Regions from separate parts of the Streptomyces sp. Z423-1 genome, predicted to be linked through region 2. Evidence: riboswitches for the same ligand, from Rfam matches in the RefSeq annotation. Region 2 holds a riboswitch; the other holds the start of a gene.

Region 1 (8,804 bases), 660 kb from region 2:
GTGGAGTCGGCCTTGTCGAGCTGCTCGAGGACGTGGTTGCGCAGGCCGATGGCCTCCTCGATGCCCTTCATGCCGATGCCCTGCTCGGCGAGGCCGGGGATCGGGAAGGTGCGGGAGACCGCGCCGAGCGCTACGACGAGGTAGTCGAAGGGAAGCTCGTACGCCTCGCCGACCAGCGGGGCGATGGTGGCGACCTTGCGGTCCTGGTCGATGGTGGTGACCCGGCCGGTGAGCACCTCCGCCTTGGGCAGCACGCGTCGCAGCGGGACGACGACGTGGCGCGGGGAGATGTTGCCGGCGGCGGTTTCGGGGAGGAAGGGCTGGTAGGTCATGTACGACCGGGGGTCGACGACCGTGACGGTCGCCTCGCCGTAGCGCATCTTCTTCAGGATGCGCCGAGCCGCGTACAGGCCTACGTACCCACCGCCTACTACGAGGATCCTGGGACGCTCCGTGGTGCTCATGCCATCGAGTATCCACCCGCCCTGGAGGGGTAGCTCGTGCGCCCCTTCACAAGCTTCCCCACGCCCTCTGCTACACTGCGCGGCCCGCGTGACCGAGATCATGGCGGCCGAGGGGAACCATCGTGTAGGGCCGACCGTTGTCAAGGCCGCGTGAGCTGCCTCTCTGGGGTTCTGAGCCCTCTGTGAGCGGGCCGAAACCCCGCTCCGGCGGGGAGACCCAGGAGCACCCTTACACCAGCCATCTGAACATGTTCAAGTGCGCGTTCACCCCTCGGAAGGGTCAACGGGCACCCATCCGTGGTCCGACGGGGCCGAATTCCTTGTGAAGAACTTCACGAACTTTCTTCGGCGGGCGTCTCCGAGGGGCCGCCGAGAGGGCCGGAAGGCCCCCTCGGACGCGCTCATACGCCGGCCGACCTGCTCAGCCGATGGCTACTGACCAGTAGAAACGGCGTCCTCCGCCACCTTGAACGCGATGCCGTCCAGGATGTCGTGCTCGCTCACCACGACCTCCCCGGCGCCGATCCGTTCCATGATCGAGAGCAGCACCAGCGCTCCCGCCGCGATGACGTCGACTCGCCCCGGATGCATGGAGGGTACGGCCGCACGCTCGGCGTGGGTGGAGTGCAGAAGCCAGTCGGTGATCTCGCGGACCCGGTCCAGGGTGACCCGGGAGTGGTGGATGCGGGTCGAGTCGTACTCGGGCAGGTCCTGGGCGATCGCCGACACCGTGGTGACCGAACCGGCGAGCCCCACCAGCGTCTTCGCCTCCCGCAGCGGCACCGTCCGCTCGGCGAGGTCGAGGGCCGCCTCGATGTCGGCCCGCATCGCCGCGATCTGCTCCTCGGAGGGCGGGTCGGAGACGACGCCGTCGCGGACCAGGTGACGCTCGGTCATCCGCACGCAGCCGACGTCCACGGAGCGCGCCGCGCGGACGTGCTCCTCGCCGACGACGAACTCGGTCGACCCGCCGCCGATGTCCACCACGAGGTAGGGCTTGGGCAGGTGATCGTGCTCCGCCAGCTCCTTCGTCGCGCCCGTGAAGGAGAACTCGGCCTCCTGGTCCCCGGTGACGACCTCGGGCTCGACACCCAGGATGTCCATGACCCCGCGCACGAACTCGTCCCGGTTCTCGGCGTCCCGGGAGGCGGACGTGGCGACGAAGCGGAGCCGCTCGGCGCCGTGCTCCTTGATGATCGCCGCATAGTCGCGGCAGGCGGCGAAGGTGCGCTCCAGCGCCTCGGGGGCGAGCCGGCCCGTACGGTCGACGCCCTGGCCGAGGCGCACGATGGTCATACGGCGGTCCAGATCGACGAGTTCCCCGGTGGCCGGGTCGGCATCGGCGACGAGGAGCCGGATGGAGTTCGTACCGCAGTCGATGGCGGCCACACGGGTCACTGGTCGTCCTCCTCGTTCGCCCCGGAGTCCGCCACGGACACACACGGCCCCTTGCGCCACCACTCCGGCAGCATGGCCAGGGCCTCGTCGCCGAGCGGGTTCACGCCCGGCCCGGCCGCCAGGGAGTGGGCGACCAGCACGTGCAGGCACTTCACCCGGTCCGGCATGCCGCCAGCGCTCGGAAAGCCCTTCAGCTCCTCGATCTCGTCCCGGCGCCGGATGTAGTCCTCGTGCGCGGCGCGGTACGCGGCGGCGAGCTCCGGGTCGGTCTCCAGCCGGGCCGTCATCTCCTTCATCACGCCCTCGGCCTCCAGTGTGCCGATGGCGGACGAGGCCCGCGGGCACGTCAGGTAGTACAGCGTCGGGAAGGGAGTGCCGTCGGGCAGCCGCGGGGCGGTCTCCACGACGTCCGGCTGCCCGCACGGGCACCGGTGCGCGATCGCGCGCAGTCCGCGCGGCGGCCGCCCGAGCTGCTGCTTGAAGGCCTCGACGTCCGCGTCGGTGGGCTCGGTGCGCGGGGTGGGCGGCGGGGGCGTTTGCATGACGTTCTTTCTCTTGTGGTCACTGGTCGGAGGCGTCCGACTTGTCGACGCCGTCCCAGACGTTCGTGTACCAGGGGCGGTCGGCCACACCCAGGTCGGTGCGCGACTGCTTGACCGCGTCCGGGTCGATCATGATGTAGCCGGTCTCGTCGGGCATGACGTAGTGCAGCCGCTCACGGATCTGCTGCTCCGCGTACGCGTCGTCCTGCCAACGTGCCTTGAGATCGCGCAGTTCCTCGACCCGCTGCCGGGCCTGTTCCTTCTGCCGCTGCAGGTCGGCGATCTCGGCGCGCTGGGCGACGTACTGCCTTATCGGGTAGGCGAGGGCGACGACCAGGGAACAGACGACGAGGGCGAGCAGGGCGGCGCGGCCGGTGAGCCGGGAGCGGCGGGCCTGGCGGCGGGTCTGCGAACGGTAGACGCGGGCCGCCGTCTGCTCGCCGAGCAGACGGATCCTGGTCGCGGTGGAGAAACGGTCCCGGTCTCTCACGGCCATCTGGCTTCCGCCTCCCGTCCACGCGCGTACGTCCCCGCACACGGTACGGGACCGGGTACGGGGACGTACGTACGACGCTGCCTACTGGTGTCAGCCAGGGTGTCGGCCGGGTGTCAGCTGTCAGCCCTTGAAGCGGGGGAACGCGCTGCGGCCGGCGTACACCGCGGCGTCGTCGAGGATCTCCTCGATGCGCAGCAGCTGGTTGTACTTGGCGACGCGCTCGGAGCGGGCCGGGGCGCCGGTCTTGATCTGGCCGCAGTTGGTGGCGACGGCGAGGTCGGCGATCGTGACGTCCTCGGTCTCGCCGGAGCGGTGGGACATCATGCACTTGAAGCCGTTGCGCTGGGCCAGCTCGACGGCGTCCAGCGTCTCGGTCAGCGAGCCGATCTGGTTGACCTTGACCAGCAGGGCGTTGGCCGCGCCCTCCTCGATGCCGCGGGCGAGGCGCTCGGGGTTGGTGACGAACAGGTCGTCGCCGACGAGCTGGACCTTGTCACCGAGCTTGGCGGTGATGGTCTTCCAGCCCTCCCAGTCGTCCTCGAACAGCGGGTCCTCGATGGAGACCAGCGGGTACGCCTCGACCAGCTCGGCGTAGTACTCGGTCATCTCGGTGGCCGAGCGCTCCTTGCCCTCGAAGACGTAGACGCCGTCCTTGTAGAACTCGGACGCGGCCACGTCGAGCGCGAGGGCGATCTGCTCGCCGGGGGTGTAGCCGGCCTCCTTGATGGCCTCGAGGATGAGGTCGAGGGCGGCGCGGTTGGAGTCCAGGTTCGGGGCGAAGCCGCCCTCGTCGCCGAGGCCGGTGGCCAGGCCCTTGCTCTTCAGGACCTTCTTCAGGGTGTGGTAGACCTCGGCGCCCCAGCGCAGGGCCTCGGAGAAGGACTCCGCGCCGATCGGGGCGATCATGAACTCCTGGATGTCCACGTTGGAGTCGGCGTGCGAGCCGCCGTTCAGGATGTTCATCATCGGCACCGGCAGCAGGTGCGCGTTGGGGCCGCCCAGGTAGCGGAAGAGGGGGAGGTCGCTGGCCTCGGAGGCGGCGTGCGCGACGGCGAGCGAGACGCCGAGGATGGCGTTGGCGCCGAGGGAGCCCTTGTTGTCGGTGGCGTCCAGGTCGAACATCGCCTGGTCGATCAGGCGCTGCTCGGTGGCGTCGTAGCCGACCAGCTCCGGCCCGATCTGCTCGATGACGGCCAGGACGGCCTTCTCGACGCCCTTGCCGAGGTAACGGTTGGGGTCGCCGTCGCGGAGTTCGATGGCCTCGAAGGCGCCCGTGGAGGCGCCGGACGGGACGGCGGCACGACCCGTGCTGCCGTCGTCGAGGCCGACCTCGACCTCGACCGTGGGGTTGCCTCGGGAGTCCAGGATTTCCCGGGCTACGACGACGTCGATGGACGGCACGAGCATCTCCTTCGTGGATGTGACGCGGTTGAGCAGGACCGCAGCGGCTCTGCGAGACGAGCCTAACCGGCTCCGTGCGATCGGCCAGCCGGTCGCCCACCCCGTGGACGGAACCGAGAGTAAATTGTTTCCGAACGGAACAAAGACGCCGGTGCGTAACGGTGACACAAAAAGCCCCGCCCCGGTGCGTACGGGGGAACACGCACCGGGGCGGGAAGCCCGTGGGGAACGGGGGAGGAACCCTCACGGGGGTCAGCCCCTCGGACCGTAGCTGGACCCGTGTTACTTCAGGTGCAGCTGCTGGCCCGGGTAGATGAGGTCGGCGTCCTCGACGATGTCCTTGTTCAGCTCGAACAGCTTCTCCCAGCCGCCCTTGACGTCGTGCTCGGCGGCGATGGTGCTGAGCGAGTCGCCCTCGACGACCTTGTACTCGCCGTCGCCCTTCTTGACCTTGCCGCCGGTCGGGGTGGTGACCGTCTCCTTCGCGGCCGGACGCTCCTGCGAGCGGGAGGCCGACTGCTGCTCGGTCGCACGCGTGCTGGTCTCGGTGCTCTGCTGGGTGCTCTCCTGCTTGGTGCTCTGCGAGGAGCCGCTGCCGGCGGAGCCGCCGCCGGTGTAGGTGGCGTTCGACAGGCCCTTGCCGCAGTGCGGCCAGGCGCCCTTGCCCTGACCCGCGAGCACCTTCTCGGCGATCTGTATCTGCTGCGCCTTGGTGGCCCGGTCGGCCGTGGCGGCGTACTGCGTACCGCCGTACGCGGCCCAGGTCGAGGCGGAGAACTGCAGGCCGCCGTAGTAGCCGTTGCCGGTGTTGATGGACCAGTTGCCGCCGGACTCGCACTGGGCGACCGCGTCCCACTCGGAGGCGGTGGCGGCGGAGGCGTTGCCGGCCGCCATCAGCGGGGCGGCGACGGCGGCGGCGCCGGTGACGCCGACGGCGGCGATGGCGCGAGCGGTCTTGGACGGACGACGGTGCTTGCCCTTGCCGGAAAACAGCATGGTTGGATCCCCTCACCGACGCCTGCGAGGTGAGCTGTCGGGTTCGGGCCGGTTGAGTTGCCCGGCCACACCTCCGTCGGAGGCGTGGCTTCACCCCAAGCCGGTTCCGGCGCTGAGTCGCCTCAACTGCCGGGCCCGGCACTTACCTTGGGTCCCCCGCTCCTGCCTACGGCGCTTGACGCGACGACTGTTCCCGGGCAGCCGCTGGCAGGATTCGGCGTTGCGGCAACCGGGGCTCGTGTTGGCGAGCGGTCATGACCGTAGACACGCGATCGGCGGAATTTCAAAGACGATCAGGGCTTCTGAGACTCATCCCACACTTTCGCCAAACCGGACATTCGGCTCGAAGTGTGACGTGAACTCCCGCTGTTCGTGGGCCGTTTCCCGCACCTACTCGCCGGCCGACTCGACGCCGACATCCAGCGTCTGACCGGGGAGGATGAGGTCCGGGTCGGCGCCGAGGGAGTCCTTGTTCTCGGCGTAGAGGGTGGACCATCCGCCCTGCACACCAAGGGAGTCGGCGATCCCCGAGAGGCTGTCGCCCTCCCGGACGGTGTATGAACCGTCGCCTGCCGCACGGGTGGTGGCACCACTGCGCGAGGCGTGCCGCCCGGAGGATTCGACGGTACGACCGCCCGCCGCATCCTCGTTCGCGCTGCCCCCGCGGTGCTTGCCGATGCCGAGGAGAGCGCCCGTGTCGGTGAGGTTCGAGGTGCTTGGCGTGCTCGATGACACGTCAGGAGACGAGGAGAATGGGAGGGATTCGCCCGATTCGGGGGATTGGCTGAACCCGGGGAATGTGGGGGATGCGGGGGATGCGGGGGATCCGCTGGACTCGGACCCGGAGGAGGGGGTGGAGGCGCCGGAAGGGGTGGAGGGGGTGGAGGAGGTGGAGCCGGAGGACGGGGTGGATTCGGCCGATTCGGCCGATTCAGCGGATTCGGTGGGATTGATCGAATTCGTGGGTGCATCAGATCCGTTGGGCCCATTGGAACTGTTGGAGCCATTGGACCCGTTGGCCCCACTTGAGCCGTCGGGACTGCCGGTGCCACCGGAGTAGGAGCCACCGGGCGAGTTGGACAATCCAAGCGAGTTGGACAGAATGCCTGAAACGTCGGATCTCGTATCCAACGGAGTGCTCGACGCGTCACCGGCCACACCCGTGTCGACCCGGGCCGACGCGGAGTCCGTGTCGAGCCCCACGAGCGGACCGCAGGTCGCCCACGCGCCGACACCCTGGTCCGCGAGGACCTTCTCGGCGACGGCGATCTGCTGCGAACGGCTGGCCCGGTCCGCGCTCGCGGCGTAGGTGAGGCCGCCGTACTTCTCCCAGTCCGCCTGGGAGAGTTGGAGCCCGCCGTAGTACCCGTTACCCGTGTCGGCACTCCAGGAGCCACCGGTCTCGCACTCCGCGACCCGGTCCCAGGTCGTCCCGCTGGCCGCGCTCGCGCCGGTGGCGCCGAGGAGGGGAATGGCGATGGCTGAGCCGGTCACACCGGCGGCGACGACGAGAGCGGGTGCCTGGCGGGGGCGACGGTGACGACCGTTCCCGGAGAGCATGCGGGGGCCTTTCGCGAGACAGCAAGGACCTGCGGGGCGCCGATGGTGGGGTGCCGCGCTGATGGGTGAACGTATCGGCAGACGATCACTTGTCACAAGTTAATGCCGCGCAGATCACGTGAAGATCACAGAATTGAACGCGTGTCATGTTTGCGCTGGTGACTTGCGCTTGCGTCCCGCCGCTTGTGCCCCCCGGCGTGCCCCGCTTGTGCCCCGCGTGTGTGCCGGTCGGCTACGGCACGGGGGTGAACTCCACCGGCAACGTCCGCAGCCCCCGCATGATGAGCCCGCCGCGCCACCGCAGTTCGCCCGGATCCACCGCGAGTCGCAGGTCCGGCAGGCGGGTGAGGAGGGTGGCGAGCGCGGTCTGGCCCTCCAGGCGGGCGAGGGGCGCGCCGAGGCAGTAGTGGATGCCATGGCCGTAGCCGAGGTGCTGGTTGTCACGGCGGGCGAGGTCGAGGGTGTCCGGGTCCGCGAACCGCTCCGGATCCCGGTCGGCGGCGGCGAGTACGACGAGGACGGGATCGCCGGGTGCGATGTCCTGGCCGCCGATGGTGAGCGGCTGCGTGGCGAACCGCCAGGTGGCGAGCTCTACGGGGCCGTCGTAGCGGAGGAGTTCCTCGACGCCGGTTGCGAGCAGGGCGCGTTCGCCCCGGGCGAGGGACTGCTGGAGGCGGGTGCGTTGCCCGGGGTGGGTGAGGAGGGCATAGGTGCCGTTGCCGATGAGATTCACGGTGGTCTCGAAACCGGCGAACAGCAGGATGAAGGCCATGGCCGCCGCCTCGTTCTCGGTGAGGTGCTCGCCGTGGTCCGAGGCGCGGATGAGGCCGGAGATGAGGTCCTCGCCCGGGGTGGGTTCGGCGGGGAGCGCTTCGCGCTTGCGATGGATCAGCTCGGAGAGGTAGCCGCGCATCATCTTCACCGACCGCGCGACCCCGCCCCGCGGGCCCCCGCCGTGCCGGATCATCATGCCCGCCCAGTCCCGGAAGTCGTCCTGGTCCTCGCGGGGGACGCCGAGCATGTCGCAGATGGCGTAGATGGGGAGCGGGAAGGCGAACTCGTGGATGAGGTCGGCGGAGCCGTTGCGCGCGAACCGGCCGATGAGGTCGTCGGTGAGCTCCTGCACGCGCGGCGCGAACTCGGCGACACGGCGCGGTGTGAACGCCTTCGACACGAGCCGCCGCAGCCGGGTGTGGTCCGGCGGATCGATGTTGAGCAGATGCGTCATCAACTCGGCCTTGCGCTCACCGGGGATCCCTGTCTTCCCCTTGGCGTGCGCGGGCTCGTCGTGGTGCGCGGGATTCTTCGACAGCCGCTGGTCGGCGAGGGCCTGCTTGGCGTCGGTGTATCGGGTGACCAGCCAGGCCTCCACCCCGCTGGGCAGCTTCGTCCTGTGCACGGGGGCGTGCTCGCGGAGCCAGGCGTAGGCGGGGTAGGGGTCGGTGGCGAACTCCCAGGTGAAGAGCTCGGGCGCCGGGGTGGGGTTGGGCGTGGGCGCCGGGGTGGGCTTGGCCGTGGGTGTGGGCGTGGGCCTGGGTGTGGGCGTGGGCCTGGGTGTGGGCGTGTCGGGGTGGTGCTGGTCGGTCACTCCTTGACGGTATCCGGAGGGGTGGGGGGATCGCCGGGCGTGGGTCGCGCCGCAATGCACGCTCAGTTGACCGGCTGGCAGGTCGCTCCTCAGGTCTTCCTGGCCGCCTCCGTCTCCATGATCGTGTCCCGATAGGCCCGGGCCGCCGCCCGCAGTGCCGCCTCCGGGTCCACGCCCTCCGCCTCGGCGCGTATCGCCAGCGTCAGCAGCTCGTACCCCATGCCCTCGCCCGTCGGCAGTGGCACGTCCAGTCCCGCCGTGCGCACGCGGGACGCCAGCTTCGCCGCGAGGGCCAGGCCGGGCTGGTGCAGCGGGATGCCCTCGGTCACCGAGGTCCGCTGCTTCTCCTGGGCCTTCGT
Region 2 (8,804 bases):
GGACGTACCGGCCATGGAGCTGCCGGACGCAGAACCGCCGGACGAGGACCGGTCGGTCGCAGAACCGCCGGACGAGGACCGGTCGGACGAGGATCCGTCGGTCGAGGACCGGTCGAACGCAGAACCGCCGGACGCAGAACTGCCGGACGAGGACCGGTCGGACGAGGGACCGCCGGACGACGACCGGTCGGACGCAGACCCGTCGCCCGACGACCGGTCGGACGCAGACCCGTCGCCCGACGACCGGTCGGACGAGGACCCGTCGCCCGACAACCGGTCGGACGAGGACCCGTCGCACCACGCCCCGTCCGGCATGCCCCGGTCCACCCGGCGGGCCAGTCCCTCGACCGACGCCGCAGCCGACTCGACCGCGACCAGCAGCGCGACCCGCTCGCTCTCCGGCACCCGATCGTTCAGCAGCACCCGCTCCACCAGCGCGCTCGCGGCGCCCAGATAGCTCCCGGTCATCAGCAGCTCGAACCAGACCAGACCGAGCGTCTGCACCGCGTCGAGCCGTTCGCCCGGCGGGCACGCCGTCCGCACCAGCAGGTCCGGCGGCACGAGGACGCCGTCCAGGGTCACCTGCTCGCTCTCCGCTCCGGCCAGGAAGCGGCTGGACCAGAAGCCGCTCACGGTGAGGCCCTCGCTGTCGGCGGGGATCAGCGCCACGGCCAGTTCGTCCCCCTCGCCGTCCGCGCGCGGTACGAGCACGCTGGCCGTGAGCAGGTCCATGGAACGGGCCAGGCTGCAGGGCCGTTTCACCCCGCTGACACGCAGGCCCTCGGGGGTCGGTGTCGCCGTCATCGTCGGCGACAGGATGCCGTGCCCGCTGCGCCCCTCGGCGAATCCGGACGCCATCAGCAGGTCGTCGGTGGCGACGGCCTGCACGAGCATCCACTCCAGGCCCTCACCGGTGCCGCTCAGCCCCACCAGGGTGGCCATCGAGAAGTGGTGCATGGTCGTCGCCACGGCGAGCGAGGGAGAGCGGCTGCCGAGCGCGCGCTGTACCCGTACGGCCTCCAGCGCCGAGGCCCCCCGGCCCTGGAGCGCCGCCGGTGCGAGCAGCCCGGGACCTCCGCTCTTGCGGAACAGCCCGATTCCGGGGCTGTCGGGCCCTTCGAGGGTCATCAGCGGCACGGCGCGCAGACTGTCGTCGAGCCCCGGCAGCAGCCTGGTGAGGGCCGCGCGCTCACGGTCCAGGAATCTCATGTCGTCCCCTGCTCCTTGCTCCTCGGACGCTGCCTGCGGCGACGGCTGCGTCGCGGGGTCGCTGAGGTGGCAGCGTCGCTTGTTTTACGCACGGAGGACAGGGACCCCTCCGGGGAACTCGGGGGCGCCCGGCGGGAGTTCGGGCTCATTCGGGGGCGCGCGCGGAGCTCCGGCCGCACGGTCGCATCCCCGGCCCCGTCCCCGGCCCCGCCGTCTCCGACCGAAAGCCGTGCCCCAGCTCGGGAGCGAGCCCGTGATAGTGCCGGAAGTTGTAGATGAGCGGGCTCCACACTGCCGGGTCGATGTGGTGCGTGCCCGGTACGACGATGTGTTCGGCGGCGTGCACGCGCAGCACCTCGCACTCGACGCTGTGGAACCGGCCCTCCCCGCCCGCCGTGAGCGCGACCGCCCTCGCCTCCAGGTGCAGCCCGCACTCGGCGACCCGGGGCGGCCGTACGACGTCGGAGTCCACCGGCGTGAGCCCGGCCGCGGCGAACTTGTCACGCTCGTACCGGTACACCGCCCTCTTGCCGGGCGGCACGGGGTCGGCCCCGGTGAGCGGTGCGAGGCGCTCCACCCGCTCCCACAACTCCGGGGAGGCGACACTGATCACCAGCTCCGGGCGCGCCCCGAGATTGCGTACCGTCTGGCTCTCGCTGCCCAGCCCCAGGACGACGCGCTGCCCCAGCGCCCAGGCGGACGAGATCGGAGCGAGGTTGACGGATCCGTCCTCGTTCTCGGTGGTGAGCAGGACCACCGGGGTTCCGAAGTAGAGGATGCTGGGGCGGATCACGCGGTGCGTGCCAGTTGTACGAGTCGTGTCGGTCGTGCCCGTCGTACGAGTGCTGTCGGGCGTGCCCGTTGTGCCAGTTGTCATGCCTCGAACGCTAGGCTCGCGGCGTTTCGGTGAAGGCCGAAGCATGCGAGCGACACTCCTCACCCCACCAGATGCCGATTCGGCCCCTTGGCCGCCCCCTCGTACTCGGCCAGCACCACCACATCCACCCCCGCCCCCGCCAACACCCCGCTCCCGTCGGCCCCCGCCACGAACGTGTCCGGTTCGCGCCAGGCCGTCACCACCCGCCCCACCCCGGCGTCGAGGATCAACCGCGCGCAGGGCCGGGGCCGGGAGGCCCGCCGGGTGCAGGGCTCCAGGCTGGTGTACACCGTGGCGCCGGGCAGCCGGGGGTCGCCGGGCGCGATCTTCGCGAGCGCCGCCTCCTCCGCGTGCACGACCGGGTCGCCGCCCTCCCGCGAGTGGCCGCGCGCCAGCTCCGTACCGTCCTCCGCCACGACCACCGCGCCCACGCTGAACGCCGTCTCCGACGGCGGGCACAGCGCCGCCAGCTCGCACGCCAGGGCCAGCCAGCGGCGGTCGGCCGCCGCGGCCAGCCGTCCGGCACCGGGGGCGGTGGGCTCGTAGCGCATGAGGACGACGTCTTCGATGGGCCGTGTCTCGACCAGGCGCAGGCGTCCGGACTGGTAGTGGCCCGGGCCGAAGAGGCGGGGGGCGGACGGGTCGCCGACGAAGAGGGGGGCGAGGACGAGTTGGAGTTCGTCGGCCAGGCCCTCCAGGAGGAGTTGGGTGTGGATCGTGCCGCCGCCCTCCACCATCAGGCGGTGGACGCCGCGTACGTCGTGCAGATGCGCGAGCAGCGCCCGCCAGTCGAGGGTGTCGCCGAGCGCGACGACGTCCGCCGCGACGGGCGTCTCCTTGAGGCGCAGGGCGCCCTCCGTCGTCGTACAGACGACCCTTTCGCCGCCCGTGTGCCAGAAGTTGGCGGTCGGGTCCAGGTCGCCGGAGCCGCTGACCGTGACCTTCAAGGGGTACTCCGGCTTCCCCGCCGCCACCCGGGCCGCCCGTCGCTCGGGGGAGTTGACCAGCAGCCGGGGGTTGTCGGCGCGGATCGTGCCGGCGCCGACGAGGATCGCGTCGACGGACGCGCGGACCTCGTCGACCCGGTCGAAGTCGGCCGGGCTGGACAGGAGGAGGCGTTCGGGGCCGGTGTCGTCCAGGTAGCCGTCGAGGGAGACGGCGGCGGACAGGAGGACGTAGGGGTAGGGCATGGGCGCACTCCACCTCGGGGCCGGTGGACCGGGGAGGACCGGCGGGCTTGGTTCAAGTTTTAAGCAAATCTACACTGGTGCCATGACGACTCGCTGGCTCACCCCGGAGGAGCAGCGCGCCTGGCGCGCGTACATGGGAGCCACCCTCCTCCTGGAGGACGCGCTCGACCGGCAGCTCCAGCAGGAGGCCGGCATGCCGCACCTGTACTACTCCATCCTCGCCAACCTCTCCGAGACCCCGGAACGCCGCCTCCGGATGACCGATCTCGCGGAGAAGCTGAAGATCACCCGCAGCCGGCTGACGTACGCCGTCACCCGGCTGGAGAAGGACGGGCTGGTACGGCGCGAGGAGTGCCGCTGGGACAAGCGGGGCAGCGTGGCCGCGCTGACGGACGAGGGGATGGCCGTGGTGGAGCGGCTGGCGCCGGGGCATGTGGAGACGGTGCGCGCGACGTTGTTCGATCATCTGAGCCCGGAGCAGGTGGGGCAGTTGGAGGAGATCTTCACCGGGATCGCGCAGGCCCTGCAAGGGGATGAGGGGCGCAGCGCGGCGGGGGATGTGCCGTGGCGGCGGCGGTCGTCGCCGTGCTCGTGAGGGCGGCTGATGGGGCCCCATGAGGTGGGTCATAAAAATGTTGCTTCAACTTTAAAGCATGGCGTAGGGTCTCCGATCGAAGGGCTGCTTCAAAACTGAAACACATGACCCCGGAGACCCGTATGCCCGACTTCCCTGCCGCCGCGCCGCGCGCCCGCGTCCGGGTACCGCTGCGCTTCCACGACGGCTACAGCGTCGACGCCGACCTGGTCACCTTCCACGGCCTGACCGACGGCCAGGAACACGTCGCCGTCGTCCTCGGCGATCCCGGCCCCCGCCCCCTCGTACGCCTGCACTCCGAATGCCTCACCGGCGACGTCTTCGGCTCCGCCCGCTGCGACTGCGGCCCCCAGCTGCGCGAGGCGGTCGAGCGCATCGCGGCCCGCGGCGGCGTGCTGCTCTACCTCCGCCAGGAGGGGCGCGGCATCGGCCTCTACAACAAGCTCGACGCGTACGCCCTTCAGGACCAGGGCCTCGACACGTACGAGGCGAATGCCGCGCTCGGCCTCCCGGAGGACGCCCGCGACTACACGGCGGCCGCCCAGATGCTCCGCGCCCTGTCCATCACGGACCTGGACCTGCTGTCCAACAACCCCGACAAGGCCGACCAGCTCCGCGGCCTCGGCATCACCGTCCACGACCGCGTCCCCACCGGCGTCTTCACGACCGCCCACAACGTCCGCTACCTGCGCGCCAAGGTCCTCCAGACCCAGCACACCCTGCCGCTGGCGGAGCTGAACGCGGGGTGAGCGGGGTGCTCGGGTCCGGCACTGCTCCGCCCCGGGACTACTCGGCCCCGGGTTCGAAGTCCTCCACGAAGTAGCTGTCGTGCCGGATGCGGAACTGCTTGAGTTCCTCGCCACCGCGCTGCGCCATCTCGGCGACCCGCTCGAAGTACTCCTCGCGGGGGGCGCCCGGGGAGAAGAGCAGAAGCATGGACATGGGCTCGTCGGTCACGTTCTTGAAGGCGTGCAGGCCGCCGACCGGTACGTACAGGAAGTCGCCCGCGCGGCCCGTGACCCACTTCTCGCCGTTGTAGAGCTCCAGTTCGCCCGAGAGGATGTAGAAGGACTCCGACATCGCCCGGTGGAAGTGGGTCTTTGCCCCGGCGGATCGTGCACCCAACTCCACCTTGTACAGACCGAATTCGCCGCCGGTCGACTCATGGGTGGCGAGGTAGTGCGTCGAGCCGCCGGGTGAGGAGACGTCCGGCGGGGTGCCGGCCGGGCGGAAGACCGCGTTCACTTCACCCTTGTCGCCGCGGTAGCGGGGCTCCGGGTACTCGAGGTGTTCCGGGTACGACATGATGCGCTCCCTTCGGCAGGCCTGCACCGACTCCTTCCGGCAGGCCTCCACCGACATCGTGGCTCCCACGTCCGAACGGCGACATCGGCCCATTGGCTGATCTTGACGGGCCGGGGAATGAGGGCCGGGGACCTACGGCCGAGGACATAGGGCCGCAGCAGCACGCATCGCAGAAGGCCCGCGCGGCTTCACCGAGGGTGGAGGCGGGGGAGAGGTCCAGCGCCGCGTCGGGCAGTACGACGCCGAACTCCTCCTCGGCGGCCACGACGAGTTCCCTCAGGGCCAGCGAGTCCATGCCGAGACTCTCGAAGGTGGCCTCCGAGGTCACCCGGCTCCGGCTCACCGGCACGTCGAGGTGGTGGACGAGCAGCGCGACCAGCGGCTCGGGCAACTCGGTCCGTCCCGCGATCTGGATCATACGGAGGGGCTCCTGTTCGGTCTCCGAGCCGTTCTTTCTTCATAAGGAACGCCCGACCCGGGCGACCGGCCACGGCTCGATCGGGTGGTCCCCGAGCGGCTGGAAATCGCTGGTCAGCGGGGCGGACGGAAGCTGTGGCGCGTCCGGCCCCGCGCATGGCGTACACTGGTGACACACCGACGCGGGGTGGAGCAGCTCGGTAGCTCGCTGGGCTCATAACCCAGAGGTCGCAGGTTCAAATCCTGTCCCCGCTACTGAAGGCCCGGGGCCGGAATCCAGATCATGGATTCCGGCCCCGAGTCGTTTACCGCCGACGCCCGTCACCAGGGGTGAGCGAGCAAACGCCCTCCGCATAACAACTGACACACAGTCAGATGCGATTACGGTCCTGAACGCCGGTCAACTCGCCCGATTTTCGCCGTTCATGGCCTGTACGTCCCGGCAGAAAACGTTAATGATCAAGCGGAACGGCTTGGAAATCAGGCCTCGGTTCTATTAACGTCCGATAACACAGCGCGGTCGTCCCAGCCGTCACAAGAGGCGGCTCCGTGCGCACGCGCCGAATCCCGCGCGGGGCCCTCACCGGCCACACAAGGGAACCGGGGAACCACCACCTTGGGGTGAATCGGGCGTATGCCGCCGTAGCAGTACGGCTGGTTTACGCGCGTAGGAGACCTTCCTGCTCCGAACCCGTCAGCTAACCCGGTAGGCGAGAAGGAAGGAAAGGAGTACGCCCACGTGGCGTCCAACCGGCCTGCCCCACAAGCCCCGTCCGTGCCTGGCCAGCGCACCGCCGACAGCACCGACACGTTCGTGTACGGCGCACCGCGCACCGACGAGGGCCCGTGGGAGGAGTGGAACCCCACCGCGGAGTCCATCCGTCCCGTACGCGGCCGGCATCGTGTCTCCAAGCAGCGCGGCGGCGGACTCGCCCGCAGCTCCACCGTTCTCGGCGTCGGCGTCATAGCCGCGGTCGGCGCGGGCGGCATGGCCAGCGCGAACACCGGCAAGCCGCCGGTGTCGATCTCCCTGCCCGACCTGCCCTCCGTGGGCGCGCTGATATCCGACGACGACTCCGACTCCGCCGAGACCAAGGCCGCGAGCGCCCCGCTCAGCAGCCTCGGCACGACCGCCGCGGACACCGCGGAGGGCACCACCGACGCCGGTGAGGCGCTGCGCGCCCGCATCATCGCGCAGGCCGAGCAGCAGCAGGAGCAGGTCGAGAGCAAGGCCGCCGCCGAGGCCGCGGCGGCCGCCGAGAAGGCCGCCGCGGAGGCCGCCGCCAAGGCGGAGAAGGAGGCCCAGGAGAAGGCCGCCGCCGCCAAGGCCAAGGCCGAGGAGGAGGCCCGCGAGAAGGCCGAGGCCGAGCGGCTCGCCGCGCTGGCCAGGCAGTACACGCTGCCGACCTCCTCGTACACCATCACCTCCACCTTCGGCCAGGCCGGCGCCCTGTGGTCGTCCGGCTACCACACCGGCCTCGACTTCGCCGCGCCGAGCGGCACGCCCATCAAGGCCGTCCACAGCGGCACCATCACCGAGGCGGGCTGGAGCGGGTCGTACGGCTACAAGACCGTGCTCACCCTCGACGACGGCACCGAGATCTGGTACGCCCACCAGTCCTCGATCGGCGTCAGCGTCGGCCAGAAGGTCACCACGGGCGATGTGATCGGCCGCGTGGGCGCGACGGGCAATGTGACCGGGGCGCACCTGCACCTGGAGGTGCACACCGGCGGCTCCGGCGGCATCGACCCGCTGGCCTGGCTGCGCAGCAAGGGCCTCAACCCCTGAGACGCGCTTCTCTCGAACCCCGGCGGTCCTGACGGCAACCCCCCCGACGTCAGGGCTGCCGGTTTCCGCTGTCCCCAGCCCTGTACGGGCCTACGACCGATACGGGTTGTACGCCGGGTAGGGGTAGGGCCCCGTCGGCCCGTGCCCCGGTGCCCAGCCGTACACCGGCGGCATCATCACCGGCGGCGGCGGCGCTGTCACCCGTGCCGCGTACTCCAGCGCCGGGCGGGCGATCTCGCGGCGGTTCCACAGCTCCTGGAGCAGCTCGCGCTCCCGTACGACGAAGTCCGCGCGGGCGCGGCCCCGGCGGCCCCGATGCCGTAGGAAGGCCAGCGACGTGGCGTACGCCTCGTACTGCGCGACCGCCCGGGCGGCCGGCTTGCCGAGGTGGTGGCCGGCGTACTCGCGGGCCAGCCGACGCGCCCGCATCGAGCCCAGGGCGAACGGTTCGGCGGGCGAGAGCCAGCCGGCGACGACGTAGGCCGGGAGCTCCTCGCGGACCGTGCGCAGCTCCCGTTGCCGCGTCCAGATCACCAGCCACGTCAGCAGCCCGAACGCGGGCACCATGAAGCCGCCGTACACCGCGAAGAAGCCGTAGTCGCCGAAGGTCGCCGAGCCGTTCCAGAAGGCGTGCATGCCCATCGCGAGCAGCAGCCCGGCCGGGGGCAGCAGGATGCGGCGCAGCCGCTGGCGCTCCCCGGCGAGCGCGGCGAATCCGAAGCCGATGCCGGTGAGCACCGTGAACAGGGGGTGCGCGAACGGCGACATGATGACCCGCACGAAGAAGGTCGCGGCGGTCACGGAGGCGATCCCGCTGTGGCCGGCCAGCTGGTCGGTGCCGAAGGCGGTGCCGAGGTAGAGGATGTTCTCGGTGAAGGCGAAGCCGGTGGCGGTGACACCGGCGATCACGACGCCGTCGAGGATGCCGGTGAAGTCGCGGCGCCGGAAGAGGAAGAGCAGCAGGATCGCGGCCGCCTTGGCGGACTCCTCCACGATCGGGGCTATGACCGTGGCGCCCCAGGTGTCGGCGCTGGTCGGGTCGGCGGTCGCGGTGGCTATCCATCTCGTCGCGAAGCTGTTGGCGATGATCGCGATCAGCGCGGCCGCGCAGGCACCCCAGGAGAAGGCGAACAGCAGGTTCCGCCAGGGGCCGGGCTCGACCCGGTCCAGCCAGCGGAAGGCGGCTATGAGCAGCGGCACGGGCAGGATCGCGAGGCCCAGGCCGACCAGGAAGCCCTCGGTGCCGGTCTGTTCCCGGACCAGGGCGAGGATCACCAGGCCGGACAGCGTCAGCAGCGTGATCAGCGCGCCGTACCGCACCCAGCGCTTCTGCCACCAGTGCGCGTGCCGCAGGGGGCCGCCGGTGGGGATGCCGGGGTTCGTCGGGTACGGGGGACTGATCGCCACGGCATTGACCCTAAC

Evidence for each region. Region 2 has a riboswitch for cyclic di-AMP ahead of HJD23_RS22210 (M23 family metallopeptidase). Riboswitches for the same ligand answer to the same signal wherever they lie in the genome.
Region 1: it holds a riboswitch for cyclic di-AMP, as region 2 does, so the genes downstream of both, HJD23_RS25235 (transglycosylase family protein) here and HJD23_RS22210 (M23 family metallopeptidase) in region 2, are expected to answer to the same signal.

Annotation. Positions count from the first base shown of each region.
Region 1 covers NZ_CP053109.1:5,622,889-5,631,692, reverse strand. Annotated here, with positions in the region: gene HJD23_RS25260 (NAD(P)/FAD-dependent oxidoreductase) at 1-464, opposite strand, end outside; gene HJD23_RS25255 (Ppx/GppA phosphatase family protein) at 897-1,862, opposite strand; gene HJD23_RS25250 (DUF501 domain-containing protein) at 1,859-2,404, opposite strand; gene HJD23_RS25245 (septum formation initiator family protein) at 2,424-2,900, opposite strand; gene eno (phosphopyruvate hydratase) at 3,021-4,301, opposite strand; gene HJD23_RS25235 (transglycosylase family protein) at 4,584-5,297, opposite strand; cyclic di-AMP (ydaO/yuaA leader) riboswitch at 5,302-5,481, opposite strand; gene HJD23_RS25230 (transglycosylase family protein) at 5,688-6,857, opposite strand; gene HJD23_RS25225 (cytochrome P450) at 7,090-8,445, opposite strand; gene HJD23_RS25220 (nucleoside triphosphate pyrophosphohydrolase) at 8,535-8,804, opposite strand, start outside.
Region 2 covers NZ_CP053109.1:4,960,213-4,969,016, forward strand. Annotated here, with positions in the region: gene HJD23_RS44005 (hypothetical protein) at 1-1,209, opposite strand, end outside; gene HJD23_RS22175 (flavin reductase family protein) at 1,355-2,002, opposite strand; gene HJD23_RS22180 (dihydrofolate reductase family protein) at 2,146-3,276, opposite strand; gene HJD23_RS22185 (MarR family transcriptional regulator) at 3,359-3,871, shown strand; gene ribA (GTP cyclohydrolase II) at 3,994-4,620, shown strand; gene HJD23_RS22195 (cupin domain-containing protein) at 4,658-5,176, opposite strand; gene HJD23_RS22200 (phosphopantetheine-binding protein) at 5,118-5,594, opposite strand; tRNA gene HJD23_RS22205 (tRNA-Met) at 5,775-5,848, shown strand; cyclic di-AMP (ydaO/yuaA leader) riboswitch at 6,142-6,321, shown strand; gene HJD23_RS22210 (M23 family metallopeptidase) at 6,333-7,382, shown strand; gene HJD23_RS22215 (PrsW family intramembrane metalloprotease) at 7,473-8,789, opposite strand.